DNA from 2 places in the Aestuariirhabdus litorea genome. Region 2 is predicted to be linked to the other one. Evidence: predicted binding sites of a transcription regulator. Region 2 holds the regulator's gene; the other holds the start of a gene.
The links. Region 2 encodes FliA, which starts transcription of late flagellar genes. Its sites were predicted from a motif close to CTAAAGTTNNNNNNNNNNCNGCCGATA; they were not measured.
Positions count from the first base shown of each region.

Region 1: the regulator FliA is predicted to act here: its motif matches at 3,300-3,326, upstream of D0544_RS05890 (DUF5610 domain-containing protein).

Region 1 covers NZ_QWEZ01000001.1:1,268,672-1,277,411, reverse strand. The annotation lists gene D0544_RS05910 (histidine phosphatase family protein) at 1-178, opposite strand, end outside; gene cobT (nicotinate-nucleotide--dimethylbenzimidazole phosphoribosyltransferase) at 171-1,232, opposite strand; gene cobU (bifunctional adenosylcobinamide kinase/adenosylcobinamide-phosphate guanylyltransferase) at 1,252-1,767, opposite strand; gene D0544_RS05895 (glutaredoxin family protein) at 1,760-2,023, opposite strand; gene D0544_RS05890 (DUF5610 domain-containing protein) at 2,115-3,263, opposite strand; gene D0544_RS05885 (J domain-containing protein) at 3,400-4,944, shown strand; gene pepN (aminopeptidase N) at 4,948-7,581, opposite strand; gene D0544_RS05875 (DUF2797 domain-containing protein) at 7,594-8,427, opposite strand; gene D0544_RS05870 (YeaC family protein) at 8,427-8,702, opposite strand; gene D0544_RS05865 (rhomboid family intramembrane serine protease) at 8,699-8,740, opposite strand, start outside.
Region 2 covers NZ_QWEZ01000001.1:1,694,569-1,703,308, forward strand. The annotation lists gene D0544_RS07805 (protein-glutamate methylesterase/protein-glutamine glutaminase) at 1-200, opposite strand, end outside; gene D0544_RS07810 (chemotaxis protein CheA) at 262-2,496, opposite strand; gene D0544_RS07815 (protein phosphatase CheZ) at 2,507-3,226, opposite strand; gene D0544_RS07820 (chemotaxis response regulator CheY) at 3,308-3,688, opposite strand; gene D0544_RS07825 (RNA polymerase sigma factor FliA) at 3,778-4,503, opposite strand; gene D0544_RS07830 (MinD/ParA family protein) at 4,533-5,357, opposite strand; gene flhF (flagellar biosynthesis GTPase FlhF) at 5,455-6,807, opposite strand; gene flhA (flagellar biosynthesis protein FlhA) at 6,864-8,740, opposite strand, start outside.

The DNA of each region.
Region 1 (8,740 bases), 430 kb from region 2:
GCGACAGCGGGGAGGTAAGGACCCGCTGATAGTCGGCACCGGCTGCGCTCAAGGAGGACTCCATCTGCTCACGGCCGGTTGGGCTCAGGGGATTGTCGCTACGGCCGTAAAAACCCGCCGGCCACAGACAGTGGCCATGGCGCAGTAGGTCGATGGTGGTGACCAACGGTTCAGTCACCAGCGCTCACTCCCGCCTGGGCAAAGGTGGCCATCTGGTTATGCAGGGCACAGGCGCTGCGCAGCAGGGGCACAGCAACCGCTGCCCCACTGCCCTCACCCAGGCGCATTTGCAGCTGTAGGAGCGGGTCCATCACCATCGATTCCAGTAAAATCCGGTGTCCGGGCTCGGCCGAGCAGTGACCAACAAACGCCCACTCACGACAGCCCGGAGCCAACCGCTCAGCGCAGAGAAAAGCGGCGCTGCTGATAAAGCCATCGACCAGCATCGGGATCCCCAACTGGGCACAGCGCAGGTAAGCACCGGTCATGGCGGCGATCTCGAACCCGCCGACACACTCCAGTACGGCCAGTGGCTCACTGAGGTCCACCCCACCCTCACGGTGCAATTGCAGCGCGGCGGCAATCAGCTCCGCCTTCCGGGTGACGTGTTCGCGGTCGATGCCGGTGCCCGGCCCCACCAACTCGCTGGGTGCACGGTCAAGCAGGGCCGCGGCGATAGCGGTGGCCGAGCTGGTGTTGCCGATACCCATTTCACCGGCGATAAAGAGATCACAGCCCCGGTCGAAGGCCTCCTCGACGCGTTCTGCACCGGCGGCCAGCGCCTGCTCAAGCTGTTGTCGATTCATGGCCGGTTCCTGCTCGAAGCTGCGGGTACCCGGGCCGATTGCCCGATCGACCACCCGCTCGATCGAAAGCGGCGAGCTGCAGGTGCCCATGTCCACCACTTCAAGCTCGGCCCCCAGGGAACGAGCCAGAACACTGATGGCCGCCCCGCCCTGGCTGAAGTTGGCGACCATCTGCACGGTAACCTCCTGGGGGAAGGCCGAGACACCCGCGCGGGCAATCCCGTGATCGGCGGCAAACAGGCAGATGCGAACCCGGCTAGCATCCGGATCTCTACGTTGCTGCATCGCCGCCAGTCGACAGGCGATACTCTCCAGCTGCCCCAGGGAACCTGCGGGCTTAGTCAGTTGCGCCTGGTGAGCCAACGATTCGGCGTAGCAACCGTCATCAATGGCTTTAAGTGGCTGTTGTAACCAGCTGTTCTGCATGTGGTCATCCTTAGCTTTTCTATTTGATTTGCTGGGCGATGCCGGCCACGCTTAGCCACACCCGTTCGGCCCGCTCGGCCAGTTTTTGGTTCAATAATCCCAACTGGTCGACAAAACGCCGGCTCAACTCCCCGGCCGGAACCACGCCGAAGCCAACCTCGCTGGAGACGATGATGATGCGCTGTTCGCAACGCTCGAGCAGTGCGAGCAAAGCATTGAGCTCCGCCTCCAGCATTTCACCGTCGGTGTGCAGCAGGAGGTTGGTGAGCCAGACCCCCATGCAATCGATGAGCAGCGAGGCAGCGGAGGAGGATTGAATGGCGGCCGCCAGATGGAGAGGTTCTTCGATCAGTAGCCAATCGCTTGGGCGCCGCTGGCGATGGGCCTCGACCCGGGCGGCAAAATCGGAATCCTTGGCATTGAAGGCGCGATCGGCAGTGGCCAGATAGGCGTGGGGAGCGGGGGCTTGCAGCAACCGCTTTTCGGCAAACTGGCTCTTGCCGCTGCGTACCCCGCCCAGCACCAGTTCAAGCATCCTCAAGCTCCTGCAGCGAGTGGTTAAGGAACGCCAGTGCCTGGGGTTCATCGAAGGGCCAGCCCAGCTCCCCTTGTGTCCCCTCAAGCTGGATGACCGGGATACGCACACCGTAGCGCTCGATCATCGCATCGCTATCAGCAATATCCACCAGGCGCAGCTGCAACTGGTTAAGCTCAATGATGGGGGTCAGCAGCGCCAGCGCCTGGTCACACAGGTGACAGCCGCTGGTGGTATAGAGAATAAGGGTAAGCATGGGTCCACATCGGCAGTAACAATGGTGCCAAGTTTACCCGATTTCAAGCGGAGCGACGCTACGCCTGCAGTGAAAAGTGCTCACCCGGACATTAAATCGACTCAAGCAACCAGTGGTTCAGTTCACGGTGACGAGCCAATTGCTGCTCAAGTGCATCGGGCTGGGCTCGAAGGGCATCCTCCAGCTCGAACAGTTTGTCGAGCAGCTCCCCGGGTGCCTCGAAGCGGCTCGCCTCTTCCAGGGCCTGTTGCAGATCCTTGGCGTACTGGGCCAGCTCACGAATACCGGCCACCCCCTTGGGCTCCCCTTGCAGCGACTGGTATTGCTCTACCGCGGTGTAGCGGCTGCTCTGGTTAAGGTCCAGCTCGAAGCGGCTGATCTGGGAGCCGTCAAACCCCAGTGACAAGGCCTTATCAAAGGCCTCTTCCAGATTTCCGGCAAAGAAGCTCTCGCTGAGGTCGTTGACCTTGGCCAGCAGCGCATCAATTGCCTCGAGCTCGGCGGGGTTGAGGTCTCCTTGCACCTCGAAGGCAAAGGAGCCACGCTGGTATGCGGCACTGGAAAACGCCGAGACAGCACTGCTCCCCGACTCGCTTGTCTCAGTACCCTGATATTGGCCCTGGGCGATACCTGCGGCACCAGTGGCATTGATCCGCACCCGATCCCCTTCGGCGGTGGTCAGCTCAAACTCGAAGCTGCGAGACACCTGCAGGGACTCAGCGGCAAAATAGCTCTGGATCGCAGCGGGGCTGATCCGAGTGGTTTCCGCAGGTGACATCAGTTCATCGCGCATGGCAGATGCCTGCTGACTAAAGAGATCGAAGGTGGTGTCAATATCGGCGGCAATCTGACCCTGCAGCACCCCCATCTGGTCAAGGATCTCCTGCGCCTCGGCAAAGCCGTCGGCCACGGCCTGAACCCCGATATCATAGAGCTCCTGCAGGCGCTCATCGCTGGCCCCGGCGGCCTTTTCCCGCTCCATGTAACCCCGTATGTGTTGGGTTAACGTATCGGCGACCTTATCAGGAGAGTAGGGGTTATCGAACACCACCGGCTCGGTAGTCGGCACCCGTTGCAGGTGTTTCCTGAGAGCACCGTTGAGGGTATCCATTCCCTCATGCCCCCCCTCTTTGCCCGCCAGCGCGCTCCCCTGCCCCGGTATATTCAGGAGGCCGGATTGACGTTCACGCAGCGAGGGGCTGTTAAACAGCATGGCTTTGGTGATTTGGGAAAGATTCATGGGAATTACCAGTCGAGGGGTTACACTAACCCAGTGTATCGGCAGCCGCTGACCCAACATTAGCATCAAGGTATACTGATTTAGAGTAAGAAAAAACTGCTAATTCCAATTACCCCAAACGAGACAGATACCGCTCATGGAGCGATACACCGAAGGGCTCTACCGGTTGTTTGGCCTGGCGCCTGGCGCCACCGCCGAGGAGTTACGCCTGGCTTACAGGCGCAGGGCCCGCCTGCTCCACCCGGACCGAAACCCGGATAAGGATACGACCGAGCAGTTCAAACGACTGCAGGCGGCTTATCGGCAAATCAACGAGCACCTGCAACGCACCCAGGCAGCGCCCCTTTTCGACCCGCCGGTCCCCACCCACCAAACCGGCAGGCCACCCTCGTCTCACCCCGCCGAACCCGACCCTGCGTCGGCGGACCTTAACCGCAGCCGCCTGCACCGTGCCTATCAGCAGCCGCTGAGCGCCTCGACCTCCCGCACCACCCCGGCCCCGGAAACAAGCGGCTCCGCCCCCTTGCGCACCCCCAGCCCACCCCGCTGCCAGCGTTGCGGCGTCACCGACAGCAGCCTGCGCTGTCGTGGGGTTGCCCGCATCACAGGACTCCTGTTCACCACCCTGAAAAGCACTCCACATCTCACACTCTGTGGCGGCTGCGGCCTGCGAGCCACTTTGGCTGCCAATGCGCACAACCTGGCGTTGGGGTGGTGGTCCCCCGGCGGCGTGGTACAAACACCCGCAGCGCTTTGGGCCAACGCCCGCGGCGGAGAGGTGCATAATGAGGAGAGCGCCATCCTCCTCTACCGACTGGCCAGCCACGAGCTACAGACCAATCGCAACACCGCCGCCCTGAACCTGCTGGGGCGCGCCAATGGCATGACCCGTGACCCGGCCCTCAGGGAGCGAATTGAGCGGCTGTTGAAACGGCTCGGCAACCCCAGCACCAGCAATGCTGCCATCCCCTCCAGCCGAACCGGGTACCTGTTTTACCACGGTCTGCTGCTGGTATTGCCTGTACTGTGCGGCCTGGCTCTGCTCAACCCTCAATGGTGGCCCCGCCTGCCCTCACCCCCCACGCCGCAGGAGGCTGGGGAGCCGGTGGTGGTCGCCCCCGGCCACCGGCCACTCTATAGAGAGCTGCGCTTCGGCAGCCATTACAGCCTCGGACTGGTGAATCTGCATCAGGAGGCCGATGACCAGAGCCGTGTATTGGTACGTCTCCCCATCTACAGCCCGGTCAGCGTCGAGGCGCTGGCGGAGGATGGCTGGCTGAGGGTATCCAGTGGCACCCACCATGGCTTTGTCAGGGAGGCGGAGATCGGCTTCGGCGACCCTGCCCTGGCCCGGGCAGGAGCCTGCAAGGAGTACCCACGCCCACGCCCCTTTGACGGTGAGATCCTGTCCGGCCGCGTCGGTGACCATAACCTGAATATTACCAACAGCAGCGACAGGGATGCTGTACTGCGCTTCTACAACGGCACGGAGCTCTTGCTTAGCCTTTACCTGCACAGCAATAGCCAGCTGCAGTTCAACCGCCTGCCGGCGCAGGCGACGGAGCTACAGGTGACCCATGGGCGCTTCTACAATGCAGGCTGCGCCCGCTTCACCGAGCGCTTCGACCAACAACGCTACCGCCTGACCCTGCTTGGGCAGAACCAGGCGATCCGCCTGTAGTCGTTACTGGAGGCTCTTGCTCACCACCTCGTAGAGATCGGGTGAGAGCGAGTGGGTAAAGATCCGCTGCAGTTGCTCGCGCATCTGCTGTTGACGCGCAGCGGGGTATTTACGCAGTCGTGTCAGGGGTGTCACCAGGCGTGAGGCGATCTGCGGGTTACGTTGATCCAGTTCGATCACCTGATCGGCAAGAAAGCGGTATCCTGCTCCCTCGCCGCTATGGAAACCGATGCTGTTCTGGGAGCAGAACACACCGATCAACGACCGCAATTTGTTGGGGTTGCCCGCATCGAATGCCTCGTGGGCCATCAACGCCTGCACCCGTTCGAGTGCCCCATCACGCTGGCATGAGGCCTGTACAGACAACCATAATTCAATAACTTGCGGATCATTTTTAAAGTTATCATAGAAGTCCTGCAGGCAACTCTTGGCCAACGCCCTAGCCGAGCCTCGCTCGCAGTGAACCAGTGTCGCGAGCGCGCGGAAGCGGTCGGTCATATTATTGGCAGCCCGATACTGCTGGTGGGCCAGCTCGACCCCGGCATCGGAGCCGCGTGCCAGGTAACCCAGGGCGGCATTTTTCAGGCTGCGCAGCGCCATGTGTTCGGCCGTGGGCTGGTAGGCACCCTCCAGCTGGCTGTCGCGATAGAGATGCTCAAACTCGGGAGCAAAGCGCTCCGCCAGGTGGTTGGCCAGTGCTTCGCGGGCGGCGTGGATCGCCTCGACCTCCACCGGCTCAGAGATCTCCGCCAAATAGGCCTCAGCCGGGAGCACCAGCATGGTTTCGAGCGCCGCCGGATCGCTCACCGGGGCACGCAGCAGGGCCGAGAAGGCCTCGGTCAACACCCCATCGACCTTGAGAGGCGTGCCCTCGAGGTATTGGGGGACCATGCGCTGCAACACCCGAACACACAGTTGCTGGGAGGCATCCCAGCGGTTAAAGGCATCACTGTCGTTAGCCATTAGAAACGCCAGTTGCGCATCGCTATAGTCGTAACTTAGTTTAACCGGCGCTGAAAAGCCCCGCAGCAACGAGGGTACCGGGCGCTCGCTGATGGCCTCGAAATGGACCGTCTGCTGCGCCTCGGTTAGCTCCACCAGTCGGGTACTGTCGGGCAGCAAGTCGTGGCCCTCGGCATCCAGCAACCCCACCGCAATGGGAATATGAAAGGGCAGCTTGCTGACCTGTCCCGGGGTCGCTGGACAGCTCTGGCTGAAGTGCAGGCTGTAGCGGCCACTGGCCGAGTCGTAGCTGTCGCTGACGGTAACCCGCGGAGTGCCCGCCTGCTCATACCAGCGGCGGAACTGGGTCAGGTCGATACCGCTGGCCTCCTCCATCGCCCGCACAAAGTCCTCAACGGTCACCGCCTGGCCGTCGTGGCGTTCAAAGTAGAGATCGCTTCCCCTGCGAAAGGCCTCGGCACCCAGCAAACGATGGATCATTCGCACCACCTCGGCCCCCTTCTCGTAGACGGTAAGGGTGTAGAAGTTGGAGATCTCCATATAGGAGTCGGGACGCACCGGGTGGGCCATGGGACCAGCATCTTCGGCGAACTGGGCGGTACGCAACAGGCTTACATCCTCGATACGCTTAACCGCGCGGGAGTTCATGTCCGCTGAAAACTCGGCGTCCCGGAACACCGTAAACCCCTCCTTAAGGCTGAGCTGGAACCAGTCGCGACAAGTGACACGGTTTCCAGACCAGTTGTGGAAGTATTCGTGGGCAACGATCGCCTCAATACGCTGAAAGCTGGCATCGGTGGCGGTATCGGCACTGGCCAGCACACAGGAGGAGTTGAAAATATTGAGCCCCTTGTTCTCCATCGCCCCCATATTGAAGTGGTCCACCGCTACGATCATAAAGATATCCAGGTCGTATTCGCGGCCGTAGACCTCTTCGTCCCAACGCATGGCGCGCTTGAGAGAGTCGATCGCGTGATCGCACTTGCCGATGTTGCGCGGTTCGGTATAGAGCTGCAGGGTCACGGTGCGACCACTGCGGGTGACAAACTGATCACTGACGTGTTGCAGGTCGCCGGCTACCAGAGCGAACAGGTAAGCCGGTTTGGGGAAGGGGTCATGCCACTGGACCCAATGGCGCCCCTCCTCCAGCACCCCCCTGTCGATCTCGTTACCGTTGCTGAGCAGAACGGGATAGCGGATCTGGTCAGCACTGATACGGCAGCTGAACACCGACATCACATCAGGACGGTCCAGGTAGTAGGTGATTTTGCGAAACCCCTCGGCCTCGCACTGGGTGCAGAACATGCCGTTGGATTTATAGAGCCCCTCAAGTGAGGTGTTGTTCTGCGGCTCGATGCGGCAGCGGGTGCGCAGCTCAAAGCGTGCGGACGGGGCCTGTATCACGAGCCCCTGCTCAGTCAGCTGGTATTCATCGGCGCCCAGGGCCACACCGTCTACCCACGCCCCCTCCAGCACCAGCTCGCTTCCCTGCAGTTCAAGGGGCGGCAGTGGCTGGCCCGGTGTCCAGTGCGCCTCGTTTACACGCAGGCTGAGGGTGGCCTCCACGCGGCTTTGGCCCTCATGGAGGTCAACCTTAAGGTCAGTGCGGTCGATCCAGTAATCGGGCGCTCGGTAATCCTTCAGGTAGATGGTTCTGGGCTGGGCATCTTTCATTGCGATCTTATCCTATTCCACACTAAGGCCGACCTGGTAGCCGGAGAATTTTCGAACATTGAGCACCCCGTTATCGAACAGCAGGTACTGGCCTTTGACCCCTTCGAGAATACCGCTGACCTGCGCTTCCTTGTCGAGATTAAAGGCCTTAACCTTGGAGGGATGATGGCTGACAGGGTACTCAAAGCCAAAGCTTTCTGCGTCATCGAGACGCACCAGGCGTTGGATCCCCTGCTCCCGCTCGAGTTCCGCCAGGGGCTCGGCGCAGAGGGCAATCAGGCGTCGCGCCTCAGCCTGCAGGTCAAGGGGGGCGGGATCTCCCTTGAGCATTGCCTGCCAGCTGGTACGGTCGCTGACGTGCTGCTTGAAGATCACCTCAACCAGGCCGGAAAGACGTCGGTTAGCGACGCGATAGATCGGTAGCGCCTGACTGGCGCCCTGGTCGATCCAGCGCACCGGCACCTGGGATATGCGGGTAATCCCCACCTTCAGGGATGAGGAGTTGGCCAGGTAAACAATATGGTCGTGCATGCACACTTGCTGGGCCCAGCTCTCATCACGGCAGGTACCGGCATCAAAATGGCAGGTTTCCGGCTTCATCATGCAGCTATCGCACTGGGGCAATGAGCGGAAACAGGGATAGCAATAGCCCTGGCCAAAGCTCTTTTTACTGATTCGCCCGCAGCCCTGGCAGACCACCTGCTGGCGATAGTGCAGATGAATACGTCTACCGATCAAGGGGTTAAGGGCCAGGCGATGCTCACCGAGGCGCAACCAGTAACTCACCGGTGCACTGTGCTGGCTCTCCAGTTTCGCCAGCGGGCCCTCCAGGCTGGATTCCATCATCAGTGCCGGGTCAGGTTCAGCGCCTGGATCTCGGCCGCATCGTTTTGGCCGCTCTGGGACTTGCACTGCTGCTCCATATAGCCGGAGCGCTCCTCTTCGGGCAGGTTCAGCTGCTCCCAGGCGATCATCGCCTGCATACAGTGCTGGCGTTGCTCTGGCGTCAGGCGCCGCCCATCGGGCCACTTTCCAAGCTCTACCGCACTGCGCAGGTTGCGGTAGATCTCCGGGGTAATATTAGCCAGCAGCTCTTTGAAACTCATACCTTCGAAACTCATCGGGACTCCTCGTTGATGCGTTGGCGGTGCAGGTAGCC
Region 2 (8,740 bases):
ACCGCGGTAATGCCGTCCATAACGGGCATTTCGTAGTCCATAGTGACCACATCTGGCTTCAGGGCTGACACTTTCTCGACCGCTTCCGCACCGTTACTGGCCGTTCCCACGACCTCTATCGTCGGATCCGATTTCAAAATTTCGGTGACCCTGCGGCGAAAAAAACCAGAGTCGTCCACCACCAATACCTTTACTGCCACTCGATCTCTCCAATGCTCTCAACGAGATACCGGCACCCGAAGGTGCCGGTCAATGCGGGATTTAAATCCGGCGTGCGTAGCGTTTCAACATGCTGGGTACATCAAGGATCAGGGCAATTCGCCCATCCCCGGTAATGGTGGCACCCGCCATGCCCGGTGTGCCGTGCAACATCGACCCAAGGGGCTTGATGACGACCTCCTCCTGACCGACCAGCTGGTCCACTACAAAGCCAACCCGTTGAGTGCCCACGGAGACGATCACCACATGGGCCTCCTCTCCTTCCCCCTCCGTTACGTCGACACTTCCCCCCATACGGTTATCAACCAGCCAGCGCTTGAGGTAAAACAGTGGTAATGCCTTGTCCCGCACGATCACCACTTCCTGTCCATCCACCACATTGGTTTTTGACAGATCGAGGTGGAATATTTCATTCACGCTCACCAACGGCAACGCAAAAGCCTGCTGGCCAAGCATCACCATCAGGGTTGGCATGATAGCCAGCGTCAAGGGCACCTTGATTAAAATAGTGGTGCCTTTACCGGCTTCGGACTGAATATCGATAATGCCGTTGAGCTGGGATATTTTGGTCTTAACCACATCCATACCCACGCCTCGACCAGAGACATCTGAGATCTCCTTTTTGGTCGAAAACCCGGGGGCAAAAATAAGGTTAAAGCATTCGGCATCCGACAGGCGATCGGCCGCATCCTGGTCAAACAGACCGCGCTCCACTGCAAGGGCTCTCAGTTTGTTGGGGTCCATACCCGCACCATCGTCGGAGATGGAAAGCAGTATGTGATCCCCCTCCTGTTCAGCGGCCAGGATAACGTTGCCCTTACGATCCTTACCTGCAGCCTCCCTGACCTCAGGAGCCTCGATGCCATGGTCCACGGAGTTACGAACGAGGTGAACCAGGGGGTCGGCAAGCGCCTCTACCAGGTTTTTATCCAGGTCCGTATCCTCACCCTCCAGCTGGAGGTTAATCTCCTTCTTGAGGTTCCTGGCCAAATCCCTCACAACGCGGGGAAAGCGACCAAACACCTTCTTAATCGGCTGCATCCGGGTTTTCATTACCGATAACTGCAGGTCACCCGTCACCACATCCAGGTTTGCGACCGCCTTCGATAGCGCTTCATCGCCATTACTGGCGCCTATACGGACCAGCCGGTTTCTTACCAGCACCAGCTCGCCCACCATATTCATGATGTCATCCAGCCGTGAGGTATCAACCCGTACCGTGGTTTCAGTAGCTGGCGGCGGTTCTTTGGCTTTTACCGGTGCGGCGGGCTTGGCCACCGACGGTTTCGCAGCGGCGGCCGGTTTGGGCTGGGCTGGGGCTGGCGTCACCGGCTGAGAGGTGGCTGCAGCGGCAGCAGGCCCCTTACCCTTACCGTGGAGTTGATCCAAAAGATCCTCAAACTCCTTGTCCGAGATATTGTCACCTTCAGCCGCGCCCCCTGCAGGTGGCGTAGGTGCCTGGGCCGATGAGGCAGCTTGCGCTGATGCTCTTTCTACCACGCCGCTTGGGGCCCCGCCACCGTGCAACTGGTCCAGAAGCGCTTCAAACTCATCATCGGTGATCTCATCGCTATTGCCAGGCGCAGCCCCTGCTGCTGGCGTTGCAGCAGGTGCCGCACTGGCACCAATCTTTTTATCCCCGTGGAGTTTATTCAGCAGCTCCTCAAACTCATCATCGGTAATCTCATCACTGGATGAAGCGGAAGGCTCAGGCGCTGGAGCCGTATCCTTAGGGGCTTCGTGGAGTGCGTCCAGAAGCTGCTCAAATTCATCATCACTGATATCGCCTCCGGCACCGGACTCGTTGGTGGTTGCCGAAGTATCGGGCTGTGCTGGCACCTGAGGCTCAGGCGCTGCTGCGCTCGGCGCCGGCTCGGAAGTGCCTGTGTCAGGGGTGGCCATCAGCGCAAGTTGCCGCAAAAGCTCGGGGTCAGCGGGTGTTGGCTCCTCGCGTTCACGCACCTCACCGAACATGAGATTTACCGCATCCAGTGCCTGCAGCACAACATCCATCAGTTCAGGGGAGACCTGCCGTTGCCCGTTGCGCAGTATATCGAAAACATTCTCGGCTATATGGCAACACTCTACCAGGGGCGTGAGGGAAAGAAATCCGGCGCCCCCTTTTACCGTATGGAAACCGCGGAAGATTGCATTCAACAGCTCCTTGTCGTCAGGCTGGTTTTCAAGGTCTACCAGCTGCTCAGATAGCAGTTCAAGAATCTCTCCTGCCTCAACAAGAAAGTCTTGCAAGATCTCTTCGTCAACCTCAAAACTCATACCTAGCTCCTTAGAACCCTAGACTGGAAAGAAGGTCATCGACCTCATCCTGCCCAGAGACCACATCATCCCGATGCTTTTTATTAATCTGTGGGCCTTCCGCTTCGGTACTCGATGCGGCTGGCTTGGCAGATAGTGCCTCGTGCTCTATGCCCGTAATTTCATCAACCTTGCCAGCCATCCGCACCAGGTGAACCAGGCTGTCTTCGATTTCAGACACCAGGCTGACCACGCGCTTGATGACCTGCCCGGTCAGGTCCTGATAGTCCTGGGCCATAAGAATTTCATTCAGGCTGTTGCCAAACTCAGTGGAGCGTTTTTCAGTCTCCTCCAGGAAAGGGGCAATGCGCTTGGACAGCTCCCTGAACTCCTCCGGTGACATTTGACGGCTGGTAAAACGCTTCCACTCCTGACTTAACTCCCTAGCCTCGATCCCCAGCTGGGATGCCATGGGGGCGCACGCCTCGACAATATCCATTGTCCGGTTGGCCGCGCTCTCAGTCATTTTAGTGACGTAATCAAGACGATCCGAAGCATCCGCCATATGGGATATCTGCTCCTGATCCTCGCCGGTAATGCCAGAGTCAATATGGAAGTTCATCAGCGACTCGTGCAACGCCCGTGTCAGCCTGCCAACCTCGAGGTAGAGGCTCTGGTCACGCATCTCGTTGAGGTCTTGAATCACATTGATCGCACCAGAGACATTCCCTGACTCGAGCAACTCAACCAACTTTTGCGCCTGTACTTTTAGGTCAGATTCCAATTCGGCATTGTCTCTGTTGTAATTAAAAAGCGTCATATCAAGCCCTTATCAACCACCAGCATCGACGCGTTCAAAGATTTTTTCGATCTTCTCTTTGAGCGCCTGGGCGGTAAAGGGCTTGACCACGTAACCATTAACGCCAGCCTGCGCCGCCTCTATGATCTGGTCCCTTTTGGCCTCCGCTGTCACCATCAGCACCGGCAGCGTACTGAGCTTTGGATCAGCCCTAACCGCTCGCAGTAGATCGATCCCTGTCATTCCCGGCATATTCCAGTCCGTGACAAGAAAGTCGAAACCACCCGTCTGCAGCATCGGTAGTGCCGTCTGACCGTCGTCAGCCTCTGCCGTATTGGTAAAACCCAGATCCCGCAGCAGATTCTTGATGATGCGCCTCATAGTAGAAAAGTCATCTACGATGAGGATCTTCATGTTTTTGTCCAAACCGGCCTCCGTGAAACCTCTAATTTTGGTATTGTCAAAACACAGTATTCTACAAGTCTAGTTGGTGAATGAAAGGATTACTCCGAATCCGAACTCCACCCCTTAAGTCGCGACCTAAGCCTTAGCGCCGACTGGCTATGGAGTTGGCTAACCCTTGATTCACTGACACCAAGAACAGCTCCAATCTCTTTCAGGTTCAGCTCCTCATCGTAATAGAGAGAGAGCAAAAGTTGCTCACGGTCCGGCAGGGTGCTAATGGCCTCAGCCAGGGACTCCCGGAACCTGTCCGCCATAACGCCCTCATGGGGTAGCGAGACATCCAGGGAGGCTAAAGCCGCCTCCTGCTGCGTGTCGTCACTATCGATCAGGTCGTCAAAGCTGAATAGGTGCCCCCCCATTGAGTCATGCAACATGGCATGATATTCACCCACACTAACCTGTAATTCGGCCGCAATCTCATTATCTTTAGCGTCACGCCCTAAGCGGGCCTCGACCGCTTTGACAGCCTCGGAGACTCGACGGCTATTGCGATGCACGGAACGGGGTACCCAATCCCCTTTTCGAATCTCATCCAGCATGGCACCGCGAATGCGAATACCGGCATAGGTTTCAAACGCAGCCCCTTTGCTGCCGTCATATTTACGGGCGGACTCCAGCAATCCGATCATGCCAGACTGAATCAGGTCATCCACCTGAACACTTGACGGCAGTCGAGCGGCCAGGTGATGCGCAATACGTTTTACCAGGGGAGCATGGCGCTCAACCAGAACATTCAACGACTCCGCCTGATTGTTGGTATACATACCAAATCCTTCTGGAACGGCTACCATCGTTACACTCCATGCTCCCCCACCACCAAGCTCTCAACAAAGAACTCGAGGTGCCCCCGAGAGGTTGAGGGCATGGGGAGCGCATCGATTTTTTGAGCCAAAGCCTTTAACGCCAGCGCCGCTTTACTGCGAGGGTAGGCCTCAAGCACCGCTTTCTGCCGCTGTACGGACTTACGCACCGACTCATCAAAGGGCACTGCGCCCATATACTGTAGCGCCACATCGAGGAAACGGTCCGTCACATTAACCAGTTTATTGTAGAGGTTTCTACCCTCCTGAGGAGTACGAACCATATTGGCCACGATGCGGAAGCGCATCATATTATAATCCCGGTTCAACAGTTTGATCAGCGCATAGGCATCGGTGATGGAGGTCGGCTCATCGGTCACCACCAGTACCACCTCCTGGGCCGCACGGACAAAGCTCACGACGTTATCGGAGATCCCCGCCGCGGTGTCGACGATCAATACATCGAGCTGACCACTGAGGTCACTGAAAGCGCTGATCATTCCGGCATGCTGCTGAGGGCTCAGCTCAGTCATCGACTGGGTGCCGGATGAGGCGGGGATGATTTTTATGCCGCCGGGGCCATTGAGCAATATATCTCTGAGATCACAACGACCCGCCATCACATCAGCCAGGTTCTTGCTGGCAGACAATCCCAGCAATACGTCTACGTTGGCTAACCCCAGGTCGGCGTCCAGCAGCATTACCCGGCGCCCCATCTCGGCCAGGGCGATACTCACATTGACCGATACATTGGTCTTGCCGACGCCCCCTTTGCCGCCAGTTATCGCAATCACCTGCACGGGTTGTCGACTAGCCATAGATTGATTTCACCCTCATGTACACGCTCGCGGCTGCTAACACCCGCTGGATTCCATTTATATCAGCCACTTGCTGCCCCATTCTATCCTCAATAGATCAACTTACATAGCGCGCCGAGTAGTGGTTTGCACCGCCTCGGCTAAGGGCGAAAGAACCGATCATTTTTTCATCATCTGCAGGCAGCTGATCCGAAATGGCAACCGCCCGGCTGATCAGGCCATGGGCCCTCGCCTGACTGATATCCTCAGGAATACGCTGCCCATCGGCAACATAGGAAACCGGCAGCCCATGCTCGCACACCAGGCTGATCGCCTCCCCCAAACTGGTAGCCTCATCCACCTTGGTAAAGACGGTTCCGACCAGCCTTGCACCACCGTAGGTATGGTAAGCCGCTCGCATGACCTGTTGCTGGCTGGTGCAGGCCAGTACCAGAAGACTTCGAACCATCGGGCGCACCTCATTGAGCATGCCTAATTGTAGTGCCAGATTGGGGTCCTGATGATGCAAACCAGCGGTATCGATCAAAACCAGTGCTTTGCGGCTCAGCCCGTCCAGGGTCGGCTGCAGCTGGCGGGGGTTGTCAACAACCCGCACCGTTACATTCAGGATGCGCCCAAGGGCCTTGATCTGTTCCGCTGCCCCTACCCGGTAGCAGTCAGTGGTTACCAGTGCCACCTGCTCCGGACCATGCTCCAGCACATACTGGGTGGCCAGCTTACCGATGGTTGTCGTCTTGCCAGAGCCGGTAGGACCGATAAAGGCGAAGATCCCCCCCTCCATCACCAGGTTCTTTTGGGTGGTGGATAGCTGCCGGGAGAGTGCGGCAAGTACCTGCCGCCAGTTGTGGGCTGCCGGCATACCGGGCTCAACCACGGCTAACAGCTGTTTACACAGGTCGGCTGACAGGCCCATGCCGGAAAGCCGGCGCCAGAACATCGCCTGCTGGGGAGAGCGCTCCACAAACTGCCCCCAAGCGACACTGCCCAGCTGCTGCTGGAGCAACTCCTTCATGTTATTGAGTTCATCGCGCATCGACTCGAGCGCCTGCTGCTGCGCCCCGCCCTGTGAACGGGAGTCAGGTTGCGCTTCGGCTTGAACGGGGGCGCTGTGACGGCCCTGCTGCAGCGACTTAAGCGTCTGACGCATGGCATCGGTTGTCGCCACACTGGCTTCACCAATTCGAGGAAGCTCCGCCTCTGCGTCACCCAGGCCATGCTCGGCGGCCACCACCTTTCTGCGGGCATCAGCCAGGGCCTTATCCAGCCCCCTGCTCCCGCCAGCACTGCCAAAGGCCTCGCTACGCGGCAAACTGGCGTCGACCGCTGCCGACACCTCAACCCCACCAGCAACCCGGCGCTGGGAGAGGATGGCGGCATCATCGCCAAGATCATCCTTAACCAGCTTCATGGCCTGTCTCATATCGGAAGCAAAGTAGCGTTTAATGTTCATCTCGTTTTACCTGCATAAAGCATCGGTTATTGTCTGGGCCCATGCCCGGCACCTGATTACTGCCCAACCGTTCCTTCGATAGTGATCTGCTTGTTATCCGGGATCTCCTGGTAGGAGAGCACATGCATCGAAGTCACACTGTAACGTGCAAAGCGTGCCAACAGAGGCCTGATGGGAGCGGCTACCAGCAACACAACCGGTTTACCCGCCAACTCCTGCTTTTGCGCTACCGACACCAGAGATTGTTGCAATCGTTCCGCCATTCCCGGCTCCAGCACCACACCTTCATCAGCCGCCGCGCCACTTTGCCGCGCTTGCTGTACAGACTGTAGCAATATCTGTTCCAAACTTGGATCCAGGGTAATTACCGGGATCTGGGGCTCCAGACCCACGATGCCCTGTACGATTGAGCGTGCCAGGGCCACCCTCACCACCGCGGTCAAAGCGACAGGATCTTGACTCTTACCGGCCTGATCCGCCAGCGCTTCGGCGATCGTACGAATATCGCGCACGGAGACCCGCTCCAGCAGCAGGTTTTGCAGCACTTTCAGCAAGGTGCTCACCGTTACCTTGTTCGGTACCAGATCCTCGGCCAGTTTCGGTGACTGACGGCCCAGCAGGTCCAGTAGCTGCTGAACCTCTTCGTGACCCAGCAGTTCGTGGGCATGTTTACTCATGACCTGGTTGAGGTGGGTGGCCACCACAGTGGAAGCATCCACCACGGTATAACCCAGGGTTTGCGCGCGCTCACGCTGACTGCGCTCAACCCACACCGCATCCAGACCAAAAGCGGGATCCTTACCCTCAATGCCCTGCAGGGTGCCAAACACCTGGCCCGGGTTAATTGCCAGGTCCCGATCGGGATGGACCTCTGCCTCGCTGATGGTGACCCCCATCAAGGTAATGCGATAGACGTTTGGCAACAGGTCCAGGTTGTCACGGATATGCACCGAGGGCACCAGAAAGCCCAGCTCCTGTGAAAGCTTTTTGCGTACCCCCTTGATCCGTCCGAGCAGCTCCCCGCCCTGGGTCTTATCGACCAGGGGGATGAGGCGATAGCCCACCTCAAGTCCCACCATATCGACGGGGGTCACATCATCCCAGCCCAGCTCTCGGGTCTCGGTTGAGCGCTTCTCCTCCAGCTGCTGCTGCTCGAGCATCACTTTCTGCTGCTCGGCATTGGCCGCGCTCTCATCCCCTTTCTGCTTCTTGCGGTAGATCAACCAGGCCCCGCCGGCTGCCAGCAAACCCAAACCCAAAAAAGCGACATGGGGCATACCGGGGACGGAGCCCATGATCAACAGGATCGCCGCAGCAACCGCCAGCGCCTTGGGGGTGGCGAACATCTGCTGGGTAATCTGGTGGCCCATATCCTTGGAGTCGGAAACCCGGGTGACCATAATGGCCGACGCGGTAGAGAGCAGCAGCGAGGGAATCTGGGCAACCAGGCCGTCACCGATGGTGAGCAGGGAGTAGTTCTGGAGCGCCGTATCAAAACTCAGCCCATGCTGGGCCATCCCGATCCCCAACCCCCCGATGATGTTGATAAACAGGATCAGCAATCCGGCAACCGCATCACCGCGAACAAATTTGCTGGCACCATCCATGGAACCATAGAAATCCGCTTCCTGCCCCACCTCCTGGCGACGGGCCCGGGCCTCATCCTGCTGGATCAAGCCGGCATTCAGATCCGCATCAATCGCCATCTGCTTACCGGGCATAGCATCCAGAGTGAACCGCGCACTCACCTCGGAGATACGGCCGGCACCCTTGGTGACCACCACAAAGTTGATGATCATCAAGATCGCAAACACCACCAGACCGACGACGTAATTACCCCCGATCACCACCTCACCAAAGGCCTCAATTACCTTACCGGCGGCATCCCCACCGGAATGGCCGTGCAAGAGCACCACCCGGGTTGAAGCCACAT